DNA from 3 places in the Shewanella sp. SW24 genome. Region 2 is predicted to be linked to each of the others. Evidence: predicted binding sites of a transcription regulator. Region 2 holds the regulator's gene; each other region holds the start of a gene.
What was found. The regulator sigma-54, encoded in region 2, starts transcription at its own class of promoters, with help from an activator protein. The targets are predictions, from matches to a motif close to GTTGGCACGNNNNTNGNNT.
Positions count from the first base shown of each region.

Region 1 (4,818 bases), on a different contig from region 2:
TTGTTCAAAATGTGTTGGAAATAATCCCTGATAATCATCGCGGATTATTTTGGCTGCTTTATGCAGATTACGCGCCCTAGCGTAATAGCCAAGACCGGTCCAATGATGTAATACCTCATCGTCTGGCGCGTTAGCAAGTGCTAACACATCGGGGAAACGCGCCATAAATTTAAGATAATAGGGAATAACAGTCGCAACCTGAGTTTGTTGCAGCATGATTTCAGAAACCCATACGCGATATGGGGTTTTATCTTGCTGCCAAGGGAGGGTTTTACGACCGTGATTGTCGTACCAAGAGACGATACGTGTAGCGAAGGAGGCTGTAGATTTCATCGGCGCAGTGTAGCGGCAGTTATCTTCTTAGACAAGCGTCAAAGATAAGTTGGCAAGGGATCTAAAGCTAAAAATCGCTGCTAAATTCGCACTCTTAAATAATCTTGGTATACTTTCGCCCCATTAGTGCTTGCACTGTATGTTGAACTTTGGATAATGCCCTTCTTTTATGATGGTGTTGTCCACTAGACGAGGCAAAAATGAGCGAAGTCACTACCGCTGAATTTAATGAAGAAGGCAAGTATCTGCGCAAGATCAGAAGCTTTGTCCTGAGAGAAGGTCGCCTAACCAAAGGCCAAGCACACGCTATTGAAAGCCAGTGGCCAACAATGGGTTTAGATTACAGCCCAGTGCCATTGGTACTAAGCGACGTTTTTGGTCGTGAAGCTGATACTGTGCTGGAAATTGGCTTTGGCATGGGCGCCTCTTTAGTACAAATGGCTAAAGATGCACCAGAGCAAAATTTCATTGGTATTGAAGTACATAAACCGGGTGTAGGCTCTTGCCTTAGTGATGCCGCCATTGCTGGTGTGACTAATTTACGTGTGTATCATCACGATGCCATGGAAGTATTAGAACATGCGATTGCTGACGGTTCATTAGCCCGAGTGCAATTGTTCTTCCCAGATCCTTGGCATAAAAAACGTCACCATAAACGCCGCATCGTACAAGCTGAATTTGCCGAACTTATTCGTCGCAAGCTAAAAATTGGCGGTGTTTTCCATATGGCCACTGACTGGGAAGAGTACAGCGAGCATATGTTAGAGGTGATGCAAGCCGCTCCGGGTTATCAAAACCAGTCGGCCGACGGCAGTGTGGTACCACGTCCTGACCATCGCCCATTGACAAAGTTTGAAGCCCGCGGCCATAGACTGGGTCACGGTGTATGGGATCTGATGTTTGAGCGTATCGCTTAATCACGAACTCAATTTTAGCTAATTTTAAACACAAAAGGGAAAATCACTATGGCAACTAATCGTAGCCGTCGTTTACGTAAGAAAATGCGCGTTGATGAATTCCAAGAGTTAGGTTTCGATATGGCTTGGACTTTTGATGCATCAGTATCTGAAGCCGATATCGATGCAACTGTAGATAAATTCATCGATGAAGTGATCGAAACCCGTAAATTAGGTTTCCATGGCGGCGGCCACATCGAATGGGAAGGCATTATCGCCACTCAAACGATTGGGAAATGTACCGAAGAAGATATTGCTGCAGTTAAGGCATTCTGGGCGACCCAAAAAGTGTCTCAGGTTGAAGTTAGCGAACTGTACGACATTTGGTGGGGTTAATGCCCGAGTTGGCATTACTTGAGGAAGTGGTCGAGAAAGTTCGACCCTTGCTCGGCCAAGGAAAGGTTGCAAATTATATCCCCGCACTGGCCAGCGTTGATGCTGGCAAATTAGGTATTGCCGTCACGACTGTTGACGGTGAAACTTTAGGTGCGGGCGATTACCTTGAGCCGTTTTCGATTCAAAGTATCTCCAAAGTTTTCAGCTTAACCTTAGCGTTAACTTTATATGAAGAAGCCGAAATCTGGAGCCGTGTTGGCAAAGAACCTTCGGGTCATTCATTCAACTCTTTAGTACAAGTCGAGTTAGAACGTGGCAAGCCGCGCAACCCATTTATCAATGCTGGCGCGTTAGTGATTGCGGACTTATTGCAGAGTCGTTTAGGGGCACCTAAACACAGAATGCTTGAGTTAGTCAGGCAACTAAGCCAAAACGATAAAGTGTGTTTCGATAAACAAGTAGCAGATTCTGAATATCAGCATAGTGCGCGCAATGCGGCTATCGCTTATTTGATGAAGTCGTTTGGTAATTTTCAAGGCGATGTTGATACTGTGCTGCGCACCTATTTTCATTATTGCGCCTTGAAGATGAATTGTGCTGACTTGTCTAAGGCCATGTTGTATTTGGCTAATCGCGGTAAAAGTATCACAGGGACTGAGCTTATCTCTCAAGTGCAAACTCGGCAACTTAACGCTCTGTTGGCAACCTCGGGCTTATACGATGGTGCGGGTGAGTTTGCTTATCGTGTTGGTATGCCAGGTAAAAGTGGCGTCGGCGGCGGTATTATTGCCGTGATCCCTGGAGAACTGTCGATTTGTGTATGGTCGCCAGAACTCGATAATAATGGCAACTCACTTGCGGGCACTGCGATGCTTGAGCATCTAAGTCAGCGTCTCGGTCGTTCTATTTTCTAGTCTTATCTCTCGTTTTTATTAGCACTATCAGACTAAATGTTAGCGAATTTCGCTAATGACCTTTTAGTGCTAAATTTAAAAAATTCAACATAATCATATTTTTATAAAGTTGGCACGTCTCCTGCTATAAGCTATTCAGTAGTTTAGGTTTATCGAATTATTCAGATTAAAGGACGAACAAAAATGAAATTAAATAAGTTATTAACTGGATTTGCATTATCTGGCGTGATTTTAGGAACATCTAGCGTGCAGCTGGCGCAAGCACAAACAGAGCCAAAAATAGATGAACGCTGTGAAGTCGCCTTAAATTATGACGTTATGGTTGAGCCTAAAAAATTAGTCATGAGCGAGAAGGGCACAGAAAAGTATCGTATCGAAGTTGACAAGTTATTTGTGGAAGGTAAGCAAGTTAACTTAACCGACAAGCAGAAAAAATTGGTTACTCAATATGCCGATGAAGTTTCGACTCAAGTGCCAGAAGTGATTGAACTGGTGAATGAGGCAGTATCTCTTGCTTCCAAAGCGGTTGGTATGGCCTTAACACCTTTAATGGGTGATGCCGCTGGTGCAAAATTTGATGAAATGATGGCTGGCGTTCAAAAACGTGTTGACTCAGTGGCTTACAAGAATGGTGATAGCTTCTATTTAGGGGCTACTGAAGACTCGATGCAAAGTACATTTAACGATGAATTCGAGCAGGAAATGGAACAAATTGTCCAGAATTCAATTGGCGCAATTATGATGAACTTAGGTGGCCAAATCATGTCTGGTGGCGGTGAAAATTTTGAAGCCAAGATGGATACCTTCTCCAAAAAAATGGACAATTTAGGCCAAGATATTGAGCAACAAGTTGAGAGCCAATCTAAGGGATTAGAAGCTAAGGCTGACCGTTTGTGCGACCGATTTGAAAATTTGTTAGTGCTTGAAAATCAATTGCGCCAAGAAGTGCCAGAACTAGCACCTTATGTGTTGACACAAAACTCAACCAAGGAACTGCGTGAATAGTTCTTGCAAATAGTTCTTGTAAATATCTCTTGCGAATCGCCCTTAGTTTTAACTGCAATAACTTCTATCTCCTTGTGCATGAGTCAAACTTGAATGCTACGCCCCTAGTCAATTAATCGACTAGGGGCTTTTTTATTGGCTACGGTTTAATCATGGTGACAACCTTTATGGCTAAGTTGATGTGGCTTATAGGCTAGGCTTGCAGCGATTTAGTTCGGAATGTTACAGTCTAGAGACGAATATTTGGTATACTCTTAAAATATAATTAAAAGCTGGCATATCAGTCAGATATAACCCCCTACTTTAGTGGACTTTTTCGGTCTAAATCTCTGCGTTATATCATTTTGATGCGAGATATCAATGCTATGGTTATTTTTAAGCGATGATTACGCTAACCATAGCTGCTCACCGAAAGTTAATATCATTGTCGTAAACAGCTTAAGGCGACTTCCATGTTAGAACTGTTAGAACCTATTGCGATTTTTACTCATGTGGCCAGAGCAGGTAGTTTTAGTGCCGCCGCAAGAAGGCTTGGGATCTCTAAGTCTAAGGTCAGTACACAAGTCGCCGATCTTGAACATAGACTTGGTGTTCAATTAATTCAACGTACCACCCGCAGCTTAAGTTTGACTGAAGCTGGGCATTTGCTGTATCTGCAAGGTGAAGAATTGCTACGTGACGCTGAACAAGCGATAGCCAGCGTGCATAACTTAAATGATGCGACCCGCGGCGTGCTTAAGGTGGGAATTTCCCAATCCTTTGGGGTGATGCATATCATTCCTGCGTTGCCATCTTTTATGGCAAAACACCCTGAGCTTGAGCTACAAGTGAGCTTACTGGACCATAAAGTGGATGTCGTGAGCGAAGGCTTAGACTTACTGTTAACTATGTCTGAGCAATTACCGCTTGGCATGGTTGCTAGACCTCTGATGAAGTGCCAATTCCTGTTAGTTGCTTCGCCTGGCTATATTGCTCAACATGGCGAGCCAACTCGACCTGAGCAGCTAGTTGACCACAACTGTTTGGTCTATCAAGGCGAGTGGCACGAGCACAGCATGTGGCAATTTAAGAAGGGTGATGACTACTGTGAAATTGGCGTATCGGGTAATTTCAGGGTGGATAATGCGCCTGCATTAAAATCTGCTGCAATCAGTGGTCTTGGAGTTGTGTATCTTGCGAGTTATCTGATGGAAGATGAAATTGCCAAAGGGACATTAGTGCCTTTACTGAAGGATTGGCAATTGACCCACCATCTGCCATTGCAGGCGGTTTAT
Region 1 is NZ_JAKKSH010000026.1:16,592-21,409, forward strand. It holds gene mutY (A/G-specific adenine glycosylase) at 1-333, opposite strand, end outside; gene trmB (tRNA (guanosine(46)-N7)-methyltransferase TrmB) at 534-1,250, shown strand; gene L5M17_RS17895 (YggL family protein) at 1,299-1,625, shown strand; gene glsB (glutaminase B) at 1,625-2,539, shown strand; gene L5M17_RS17905 (YggN family protein) at 2,723-3,544, shown strand; gene L5M17_RS17910 (LysR family transcriptional regulator) at 3,997-4,818, shown strand, end outside.
Region 1: L5M17_RS17905 (YggN family protein) is a predicted target of sigma-54. The motif match lies at 2,648-2,666, and genes of this name have one in related genera.

Region 2 (4,818 bases):
GCAATGACCGCTAGTGTAATCGCCTGTGGCTTGTATCGTCGAGCGACAAATGTTTTGCCATGTGTGAATGGCAAGTTTTTTAAACTAGACATGAAGTGAAACTAACGATGAAGTGCTTAGTGTGAAGTGAAACTAACAGGCTTCGTCAAACTTAGCGTCGATTAAGGCACAAATGGCATCGAGAGCCGGCTCTGCATCTGGGCCTTCGGCGATAAGCTTGATGGTCTTACCCATGCCAGTTTCAAGCATCAGTAAGCCAAGCACACTGGCGGCCGATGCTTGTTTATCGCCTTGGATTAAGGTGATGGTCGCATCAAACTCGGAAGCCAGTACCACCAACTTAGTGGCGGCACGGGCATGTAAACCGAGCTTATTACAGATGGTTATCTGACGTTCAAGCTTTGGCATTGTTGAGCTCTCGATGACGGGCATACACTTTATGTTTACCGTTACTAAAGCGTTTGGCCAATTGCTCTGCGACGTAAACCGATCTGTGCTGTCCACCTGTGCAGCCAATGGCCACAGTTAAATAACTGCGATTGTTACGCTCGAGGTGCGGCAGCCAAGTCTCCAGTAAATTTTCGATTTGCCAGATGAACTTATTGACCAGTGGTTGGCGATTTAAGAATTCAGCCACGGGTTCATCTAAGCCAGTCAATGGCCGCAGCGCCAACTCCCAGTGGGGATTGGGCAGAAAGCGTACATCGAACATAAAGTCTGCTTCGGTGGGCATTCCGTGCTTAAAGCCAAAGGACTCGAAGTTGATCACGAGTTCTTTATCGACACTACCAAGGAGAATTTGTCTGACTTGGTCGCTTAAATCATAGATATTCAGATTCGACGTATCTATGTAGTGATCGACCAGTTTTGACATAGGCTCGAGCAGTTTCCCCTCCAGCTTTATCGCTTCTTGCAAAGACACTCGGCTCTTCGACAAAGGATGCAAACGGCGGGTTTCGCTGTAACGCTTGAGCAGAATTTTATCGCTGGAGTTAAGGAAGAAGCTCGTTAACTCAGTATCTGGAGGTAGGCTAGCGAGTTGTTTTACTAAGACCTTATCCTGCTCAGGCATGTTACGCACGTCGACACTGATGGCGACGAGATCGTTACTGCCTTTGAGTTGCTCAAGCAAACTGCCAATCAATGGCAAGGGAAGGTTATCGACACAATAATAGCCGAGATCTTCGAGTACCCTAAGGGCGACAGATTTGCCTGAGCCTGAGCGGCCCGACACTATGACCAGTTTCATCCAGTGATTACCTGATAGAGTTCCGTTTCATCATGCGTCTTGCGTAATTGCTTTAATATTTGCTTGTCGCTCAGCTTTTCGGCCATGCAAGACAAGGTACTTAAGTGCTGCTGACATTGGTCTGCAGGCACCAGTAGTGCAAATAAAATATCAACAGGTTGCTTATCGATAGCATCAAATGCTATCGGCTCTTCACACTTAATTAGTATGGCAATGGGCTGATCTATATCGGCTAGTCGACCATGTGGAATGGCGATGCCGTTACCTATACCTGTGCTCCCCATCTTTTCGCGCGCCACTAGGCTTTCGAATATCTCTTGAGATGAGAGGGTCGGGTACTGGGCAGCGACTAAGTCGCTGATGAGTTCCAGTACCTTTTTCTTGCTGCCCGGAGTGGCGCAGGTAGTGCACTCCGGCCGCAGTATGGTACAAAGTTCCATTATTAGTGTTTTGTTAACTTCTCTTTGTGTTTAATAACCTGACGGTCAAGCTTGTCAATCAGGGCGTCTATAGCGGCATACATGTCAGCATGCTCTGAAGTAGCAAAAACTTCACCACCTATGAGGTTTATTCTCGCTTCAGCAATCTGTTGCATTTTCTCAACATTGAGCACAACGTGCACATTATTGATCTGTTCGAAATGGCGTTCAAGTTTTGAAAACTTTTCTTCTACATATGCACGTAACGATTCGGTAATTTCGATATGGTGCCCACTTAGGTTTATTTGCATAGAAACGTCCTCCGATATCCACTGTAGGTTATAAACTTTTACGCTGATTAGAAGGTGGAATAAGCATAGCCTCTCGGTACTTCGCAATGGTTCTGCGGGCTACGTTGATCCCTTGTTCTGCCAGAAGTTGTGCCATCTTACTATCGCTTAATGGTTTTTTCTGGTTTTCCGCTGCCACCAGTTTCTTTATAAAGGCTCTGATTGCTGTGGATGAGCACTCACCACCATCGTCAGTACCGACGTGGCTAGAGAAGAAGTATTTTAGTTCAAAAAGTCCCTTAGGGGTATGCATGTATTTTTGAGTTGTGACCCGTGAGATGGTGGACTCATGCATTTCTACCGCTTCAGCAATATCGTTAAGCACCATAGGCTTCATGGCTTCTTCACCATACTCAAAGAAACCTTGCTGATATTGCACTATGCAATTAGCAACTTTAAGCAAAGTGTCGTTACGGCTTTCTAGACTCTTAATAAACCATTTAGCCTCTTGCAGATGGCCGCGAATAAATTGGCTATCGGCTTGGTTTTTTGTGCTGCGTGCCATAGAAGCATAATGTTGATTTACATTGATTTTGGGCATGCAGTCAGGATTAAGCTCAACGACCCAGCGGCCATTTTTCTTCGACACAGACACATCTGGGATAACGTATTCGTCATTATTGGGTGTGATCAACAAACCTGGGCGAGGATTGAGAGTTTGGATAAGTGCTATACCATCCCTTAATTCATCCTCTTTTAATTTAGTCTTACGCATCAATAACCTAAAGTCTCGGGCGGCGATCAGATCTAAATGATCTTTGATCAGCATACGGGCGTTTTCTAGGTTGGGAGTATCAGCGGCGAAATGCGACAGTTGGATCAACAGGCATTCACTTAAATCGCGGGCGGCAACGCCTATGGGATCAAAATGCTGAATACGCTTGAGTACGGCTTCGACTTCGTCAAGCTCAACTTCAGGATTGCCCATGGCTTCGAGAATTTCTTCAGTGCTTTGGGTGAGATAGCCCTGATCGTCGATGGCATCAATAATGGCGGTGGCAATGGCTAAATCGGTTTCAGAAAACGGCGTGAGGTTTTTTTGCCATTCTAAGTGTTCGTACAAACCTTCACTGGTCTCGCCTTGGAAGGGCATATCGTCTTCACGACTGCCGCCGGGGCCTGAGTTTGGGGAGGCGGTAAACACTTCATCCCATGTGGTGTCCATGGGGAGCTCATCGGGCATGGATTCTTTGGTTAGCGACTCTGCCGTGTCTATGGTGGAGCTGTCTTTTTCTGGTGGCAGAGTGCTAGATTCACTGAAATCCGTATCGGATAGCGTTTGGTTTACAGGGTTTTTAGTGGCGTCGAATTGATCCTCTTCCAGCTCGAGAAGGGGATTAGAATCTAATGCTTGCTGGATCTCTTGCTGCAGTTCCAGTGACGACAGTTGCAACAGACGTATAGCCTGTTGTAGTTGTGGCGTCATGGTTAACTGTTGACCCAGTTTGAGCTGGAGTGACGCTTTCATGTTACCGCTGATCCCTACGTTATTATTGTTAGATGAGGTCGCTTATTATTATCTTGAGTGAAGCCCAATGGCGGTATAAATTGCCTCCATTGGCTTCGCTCGATTAACTATAGCCTGAATTGTTCACCTAAGTACACAGCCCTAACTTGCTGATTGTCTAAGATCTCTGCTGGAGTTCCTTCGGCAATCAGGTTTCCGTGACTCACAATATAAGCATGTTCACATACATCTAATGTCTCGCGGACATTATGGTCTGTGATCAGTACGCCAAGGCCGCGACTTTTGAGTTGTTCGATAATCTTCTTGATGTCGATAACCGAAATAGGATCGACGCCGGCAAACGGTTCATCGAGCAAAATGAACTTAGGATTAGCGGCTAAAGCCCGCGCAATTTCGACGCGACGACGTTCGCCACCCGACAATGACATGCCTTGGCTGTCACGGATGTGGGTGATATGAAACTCTTCGAGCAGATGTTCTAGTTCTTCTTCTCGTTCTTCGTTTTTAAGTTCTTTACGAGTTTGCAGTACGGCCATGATGTTGTCATGAACAGTTAGCTTACGAAAGATACTGGCTTCCTGCGGTAAGTAACCTATGCCTTTGCGGGCACGCAGATGCATAGGATCTGCGGTTAAATCATCATCGTCGATAAAGATATGCCCCTTATCGCTCTTCACTAGCCCGACAACCATGTAAAAGGTCGTGGTTTTACCGGCACCGTTTGGACCGAGTAGGCCAACGACTTGACCGGTTTTTACCGTCAGACTGACGTCTTTAACCACTTGGCGACTCTTGTAACTTTTTGCCAGATTTTGTGCTCTTAAGGTGATTTGGGTCATTTAGAGTCCTGCTTTTTTACAGGTTTATCCGCCGGAGCGTCTGATTTAGCATCATCTTGATAGTTTTCAGGCTGAATAATAGTGATCACGCGATCGTCACCACTGCCAGTACTCTCGGCCATCAATTTCTGTTGAATCATGTTATAGCGGATTAAATTGCCTGTAACTTGGCTACCTGCTTGATCTAATGACGCCATACCTTTCAGTGTTAAGGTGCGGCTTGCCATATCGTAACGAATTTCTTTCGCGCTTGCCGATGCTGGGCGACCATCGTCTAATATTTGGCTATACGTAGCAGGGTTGCCTGTGGCGACCAAAGTTTTGCTATTTTCACCTTCAGCGGAAAATGCACGCAGTTCATTTGCTTGGATTTTTATTGAGCCTTGGGTAACTTCAACTGGACCAAAGAAGATGATCTGGTTGTTTTTGATATCCGCAGTTTGGCTCACAGCTTTAATTTTGACTTCTTGCTTTAAGTCGCCCACTTTCGCGA
Region 2 is NZ_JAKKSH010000008.1:58,280-63,097, forward strand. It holds gene L5M17_RS08545 (HPr family phosphocarrier protein) at 133-408, opposite strand; gene rapZ (RNase adapter RapZ) at 395-1,249, opposite strand; gene ptsN (PTS IIA-like nitrogen regulatory protein PtsN) at 1,246-1,689, opposite strand; gene hpf (ribosome hibernation promoting factor) at 1,692-1,979, opposite strand; gene L5M17_RS08565 (RNA polymerase factor sigma-54) at 2,008-3,486, opposite strand; gene lptB (LPS export ABC transporter ATP-binding protein) at 3,594-4,325, opposite strand; gene lptA (lipopolysaccharide transport periplasmic protein LptA) at 4,322-4,818, opposite strand, start outside.

Region 3 (4,818 bases), on a different contig from region 2:
GGTCTGTCTAGCCGCTGGTCGAACACAGGTGAAGTCGGCCGCGAAATGGATTACCAAATTTGGGCAGGCCCAGCGCTCGGCGCATTTAATGCTTGGGCGAAAGGCAGTTATTTAGATGACTATAAGGCCCGTAATGCGGTGGATTTAGCCAAACATTTAATGGTGGGCGCAGCATATCAATCCCGCATTAACCTGCTGTTATCCCAAGGCGCGACCATTCCAGTTAGCCTGCAACGCTGGAAACCGCTAAATCGTTTTTAAGCACTACGGGACAATAGATACATCAAGTAGGGACTCAACTCCCTGCTTGATGCAGTCTTCTTCACTACCTCGTTAAATCGAAGCGCCTACGTTATTGCCAACCTAATCTCTTGAGTTATAGGCTTTGTTTGTGCCAATGCTGCTAAGCACTGTCGCTCTAGTGGCACGCCGTGAACCCATCCCTGGGGGCTCAACGGAAAAGTCCCTTTTTCCGATGGCCACTGCCGCGACAATGCCCGCCTGCAATCAATCGAATACATGCTGCCTAATTTAAGAATGGGTTGCGAGGCAAACTTTGATAGGACATATCCCCTCCCCAAAACTCTACATCCACCACATGATTTGTGAATAAGGCTTTTGTCATTCAAAAGTATTGTTTTTACGCGCTATTTCAGAAGTACTATTTATCTAACATTAATATTCAATGACTTATAAAAATGTGCAAAACAAAACGAGCAAAAATCATACCTGTGAGTACTTCCCAATCAGAATGATACCTGCTAACGTGAAAATTGTTTTTAATCAGTTAGTTGTGGTGTTCACCAAGAGCTCAAGGTGAAATTATGCGCATGCACACTATACAGCTCTTAGTTTTTGTTTGCCGTATCAAAATCAAGTGCAATTGATGGAATATGATTATCCTCTATTTATCTGTGGTTAAATTAACTCAAAATAGCACTTAGGGTTAGTAATCGCTTTCCAATGTAAACTTAATGTGGGGGCTGTATGACTGTTACTTATGCAAAAGATTTTCACGAAATTACAGAGTCATTAAGAAACAATACTTCACTTAAACGTAAAGTATTAGATTTAGTCCAGTCTGAGCCTATCGCTGGTCAAGTGACGACAGGCGGTTCCAGACTTAATGACTTTCGTGAAATACTGATCGATTTTTTCGATCTACAAATAGATTTAGACGCTACTATTGCTGAAACTGAACGTAGACTACCTCGTCCACAAAGTATGTTTTCTGATGATAACCGTGTTTTTGCAAGCGGTTGGGCAGAACGCCTAGTTAGAACACAAGTTAGCCGTTTTTATAATCAGGCGGTATTAGAATCTATCATTGAAAGTGGCAGTGATGGCTGCTTTGTTGAACATTCTGCAAATGAGCAGGCTTCATCAAAGTGTTCTCAACAATTAGCAGGTACAACTCATAGTGCTCAAGTTATGCTTGCTCGACTGAAATCATCCTATGGGGACGGAGCGTGGGATAAAGAATTAAAACTTCCTGAACATCCGCACTGTACACATACGTTTAGTCCACTGGAATAAAACCATACAAAAAAAGATGGACAGCCAACGCATAGCATTTTTACTATGCGTTGCGTTTTTGTGTTTAAGGAGGTTTGGAGAGGCTTTGATATTGCGTTGCTCATATCTTAACAGGGCCTAAGCAACTTGACGGGCCACTGTCGTAACTTTGACGTAAGGTTGTCATAACTAAAATCAAGAGTTTCGGATGATGATTACCCTCCAGCAATCATTATTAGGAACTAGAAAATGGAACAAATGATAAACAAAGACTTAGTTAAGAAGCTTCGAAACGAACGTTCTTGGTCACAAGATCAACTTGCCACAATCTCAGGACTGAGCATTCGTACTATTCAGAGAATAGAAAGCGAAGGTACCAGTTCTTTAGAATCAAAAAGAGCGTTAGCGGCAGCTTTTGATATTAACGTTAGCAATCTAGATATTAATACTACCGCATCTGGCACTTTGGCACCCATTCTTCGTGGTCGTAAGTTTGGGTTAGCGGGTGCCACCCTGGGTCTTTTAAGCGCCTATATTGGAATATCAATATCTTTTGCCTCAGGGCATATTACGTCGGGTGAAGCAGGAATATATTATGGAGGTCTTGGTGCGTTCTATGGTATTTGCTGTGCCATCATTGTCGTACTATCTAACAGATATCATGTAAACGTTGCTTAATAGAACGCTGTGAAGCTGCGCCTCTGCTGCTGGCGATGTTAGTTAATGCGCAAGTGCTGACAGTTTACCGCAAAGTACTGTCTCTTTTTCAGCCTCGCTATCGACGTCCATCTAAGCCGATACTCAAATAGCATCGGCTTTTTTATGCAGTGTTCCCACGATTTTCTGGCTGAAACTCTTACCGAAGCTTAGGTAAAAATTGCCTACCCCTCTTTTAATTCACTCACACCATTTTAAATAAAATGATTTAAATTATATTTAAAATCAATTAACTACTTAAAATTTTTAAAGTTGGCATTAAGATCGCAATCAAGTAAGAGCCATTAGCCGTTACCTTACAAGTGACACAAACGGTCATGAGAAGGATTAATACAAGGGCAGGAGGTTATTATGCTAGGTTGGACATTAGTATTTCTAGTTGTTGCCGTGATTGCCGGGTTGTTAGGATTTGCTGGGATTGCTGGCGCAGCGGCGGGAATAGCGAAAATCATTTTCTTCATATTTATTGTGTTATTAGTGATTTCTCTGCTGATCAATGCCCTTAAGGGTAAATCACCGCGACTATAATTTTTTTAGAAAAGGAGATAGATATGAAACCATTTACCCTGATGACAAGTGCAGCATTCGCATTATTACTCGCCCTAGGTTTAACGGCCTGTAGTGATAACAAAGCCGAAGACGCGGGCGAAAAAATCGATGAAGTAATGACTGATACAGGTAACGCCATCGAAGATGCCTGTGAAGAAGTCAAAGAAGGTGTTAAAGCTAAAGATACTAAGTGCTAAACAAACCTGACTTTAGGGTGGCAATAGACTCGTCTATTGCCACCCTTTTGGTTTAGACTCGCTCATTTCTGCATCTCTCATCTCGACATCTATCCATTCAAGTGCAACGATTTTAACCAAGAATAATGGCATTGGAGGACTTGCATGCTAACGAAGATCCACATCAAATATTTGTACACTGCAGGTGCAGTATTGTTAGCCTATTTTGCAGTAACAGACACTTCTCCCCTGCTCACTTTCATTTGTGCATGGACAAGTCTGTCACTGTTTTTAGTCGGTTCAGCCTATTGGTTTAATCTCGCCAGTATTTTTAGAAAACGCCAAGATGGCACTATTCCTTGGTATATTCGTTGGGGTTTTATTCCCTTTTTATTAGGCAGTCGACTCTATAACCACTGGGCCAGAAAATACGATTCAGTACCGCCCATGCAGAGGATTGATGAACATCTGTATCTCGGCTGTAGACTCTTTTCCGCAGATCTGGAAACGATTAAAGCCAATAAGATCACTGCCATTCTGGATGTCACCGCTGAATTTGATGGCTTAGATTGGTCGCAATTTGAAGATCATATCGAGTATTTAAATATTCCCATCCTCGACCATAGCGTACCGACCAGCGCCCAACTCAATCAAGCCGTTAACTGGCTGCACCGCCAAGTGCGCGCCAATAAACAGGTACTCATCCACTGTGCTATGGGTCGTGGCCGCTCAGTGCTGGTACTCGCCGCTTATTTGGTTTGTAAAGATAAACAACAGCACTTCGCCGAAGTACTGCAACAGATAAAGCAAATTCGCAAAACCGCTGGCTTAAACAAATGGCAATTACGCGCGCTAGATCGCATGCTCAGTCAAGGGAAAATTAACATCCACAAAGTGGCGTGGATTATCGCCAACCCAGTCTCTGGTGGCGGGAAATGGCAAGAATACAGCGAGCAAATCCAAGATGAACTCAAAGCCTATTTTGACCTGACTTTAAAACTCACAACAGCAGACGAAACTGCAAATGTCTTCGCCGAGCAAGCCCGTAATGCAGGCGCTGATATCATTATCGCCTGTGGTGGCGATGGTACTGTGACTGAAGTGGCCTCTCAAATCGTTGATACGGATATCGTCTTAGGCATCATTCCTCTTGGCACAACTAATGCACTCAGCCATGCCCTCTTTGGTTTAGGCAGTAAGCTTATTCCTATCTCTCAGGCGCTGGATAATATTATTCAAGGGCATTGCCAAGCCATTGATACCGCGCGTTGTAATGAGGCGTTAGTGTTGTTGCTTGTGGGCATAGGGTTTGAGCAACAAATGATTGAATCCGCAAACCGTGAGCGTAAAAATGCTCTCGGCCAGTTTGCCTACCTCGATGGCTTATGGCGCGCAGTGAATGCCGATATCACTTTAACCATCCAGCTCAGCTTAGATGATGCAAAACCCACAACATTGACGACCCATAGCCTAATCGTTGCCAATGCCGCACCGTTTACCAGCGTGTTGGCGCAGGGCGATGGCGAGCCAAACATGACCGACGGTTTGCTCGACATTACTTGGCTGGATGCTGGCGATGAACCCAAAGAGCAGTTGCTTAGCCTCGCTGAATTAGCGATTGCGGGATGGGTAAAAGAGGGCAATAAGAGTGTGCGAGATCAACAAGCGAGTGCAAGTAAAGTCCATCATGCACATGCTAAAAAGGTCACCATCAGCAGCCAGCCTAAGTGTAAATATGTGATTGATGGTGAAGTATTTGAGCCAGCGGATCTCACTATAGAAGTCCAGCCAGCATCTCTTAAAGTGTTTGTTCCTTATCAGGAAACCACTGAGCAAGATGAGTGATCGTTGTGGAGGACAT
Region 3 is NZ_JAKKSH010000002.1:146,084-150,901, forward strand. It holds gene pfaD (eicosapentaenoate synthase subunit PfaD) at 1-261, shown strand, start outside; gene L5M17_RS02505 (hypothetical protein) at 988-1,536, shown strand; gene L5M17_RS02510 (helix-turn-helix transcriptional regulator) at 1,765-2,193, shown strand; gene L5M17_RS02515 (DUF1328 family protein) at 2,584-2,760, shown strand; gene L5M17_RS02520 (hypothetical protein) at 2,784-2,978, shown strand; gene L5M17_RS02525 (diacylglycerol kinase family protein) at 3,123-4,802, shown strand.
Region 3: L5M17_RS02515 (DUF1328 family protein) is a predicted target of sigma-54. The motif match lies at 2,484-2,502, and genes of this name have one in related genera.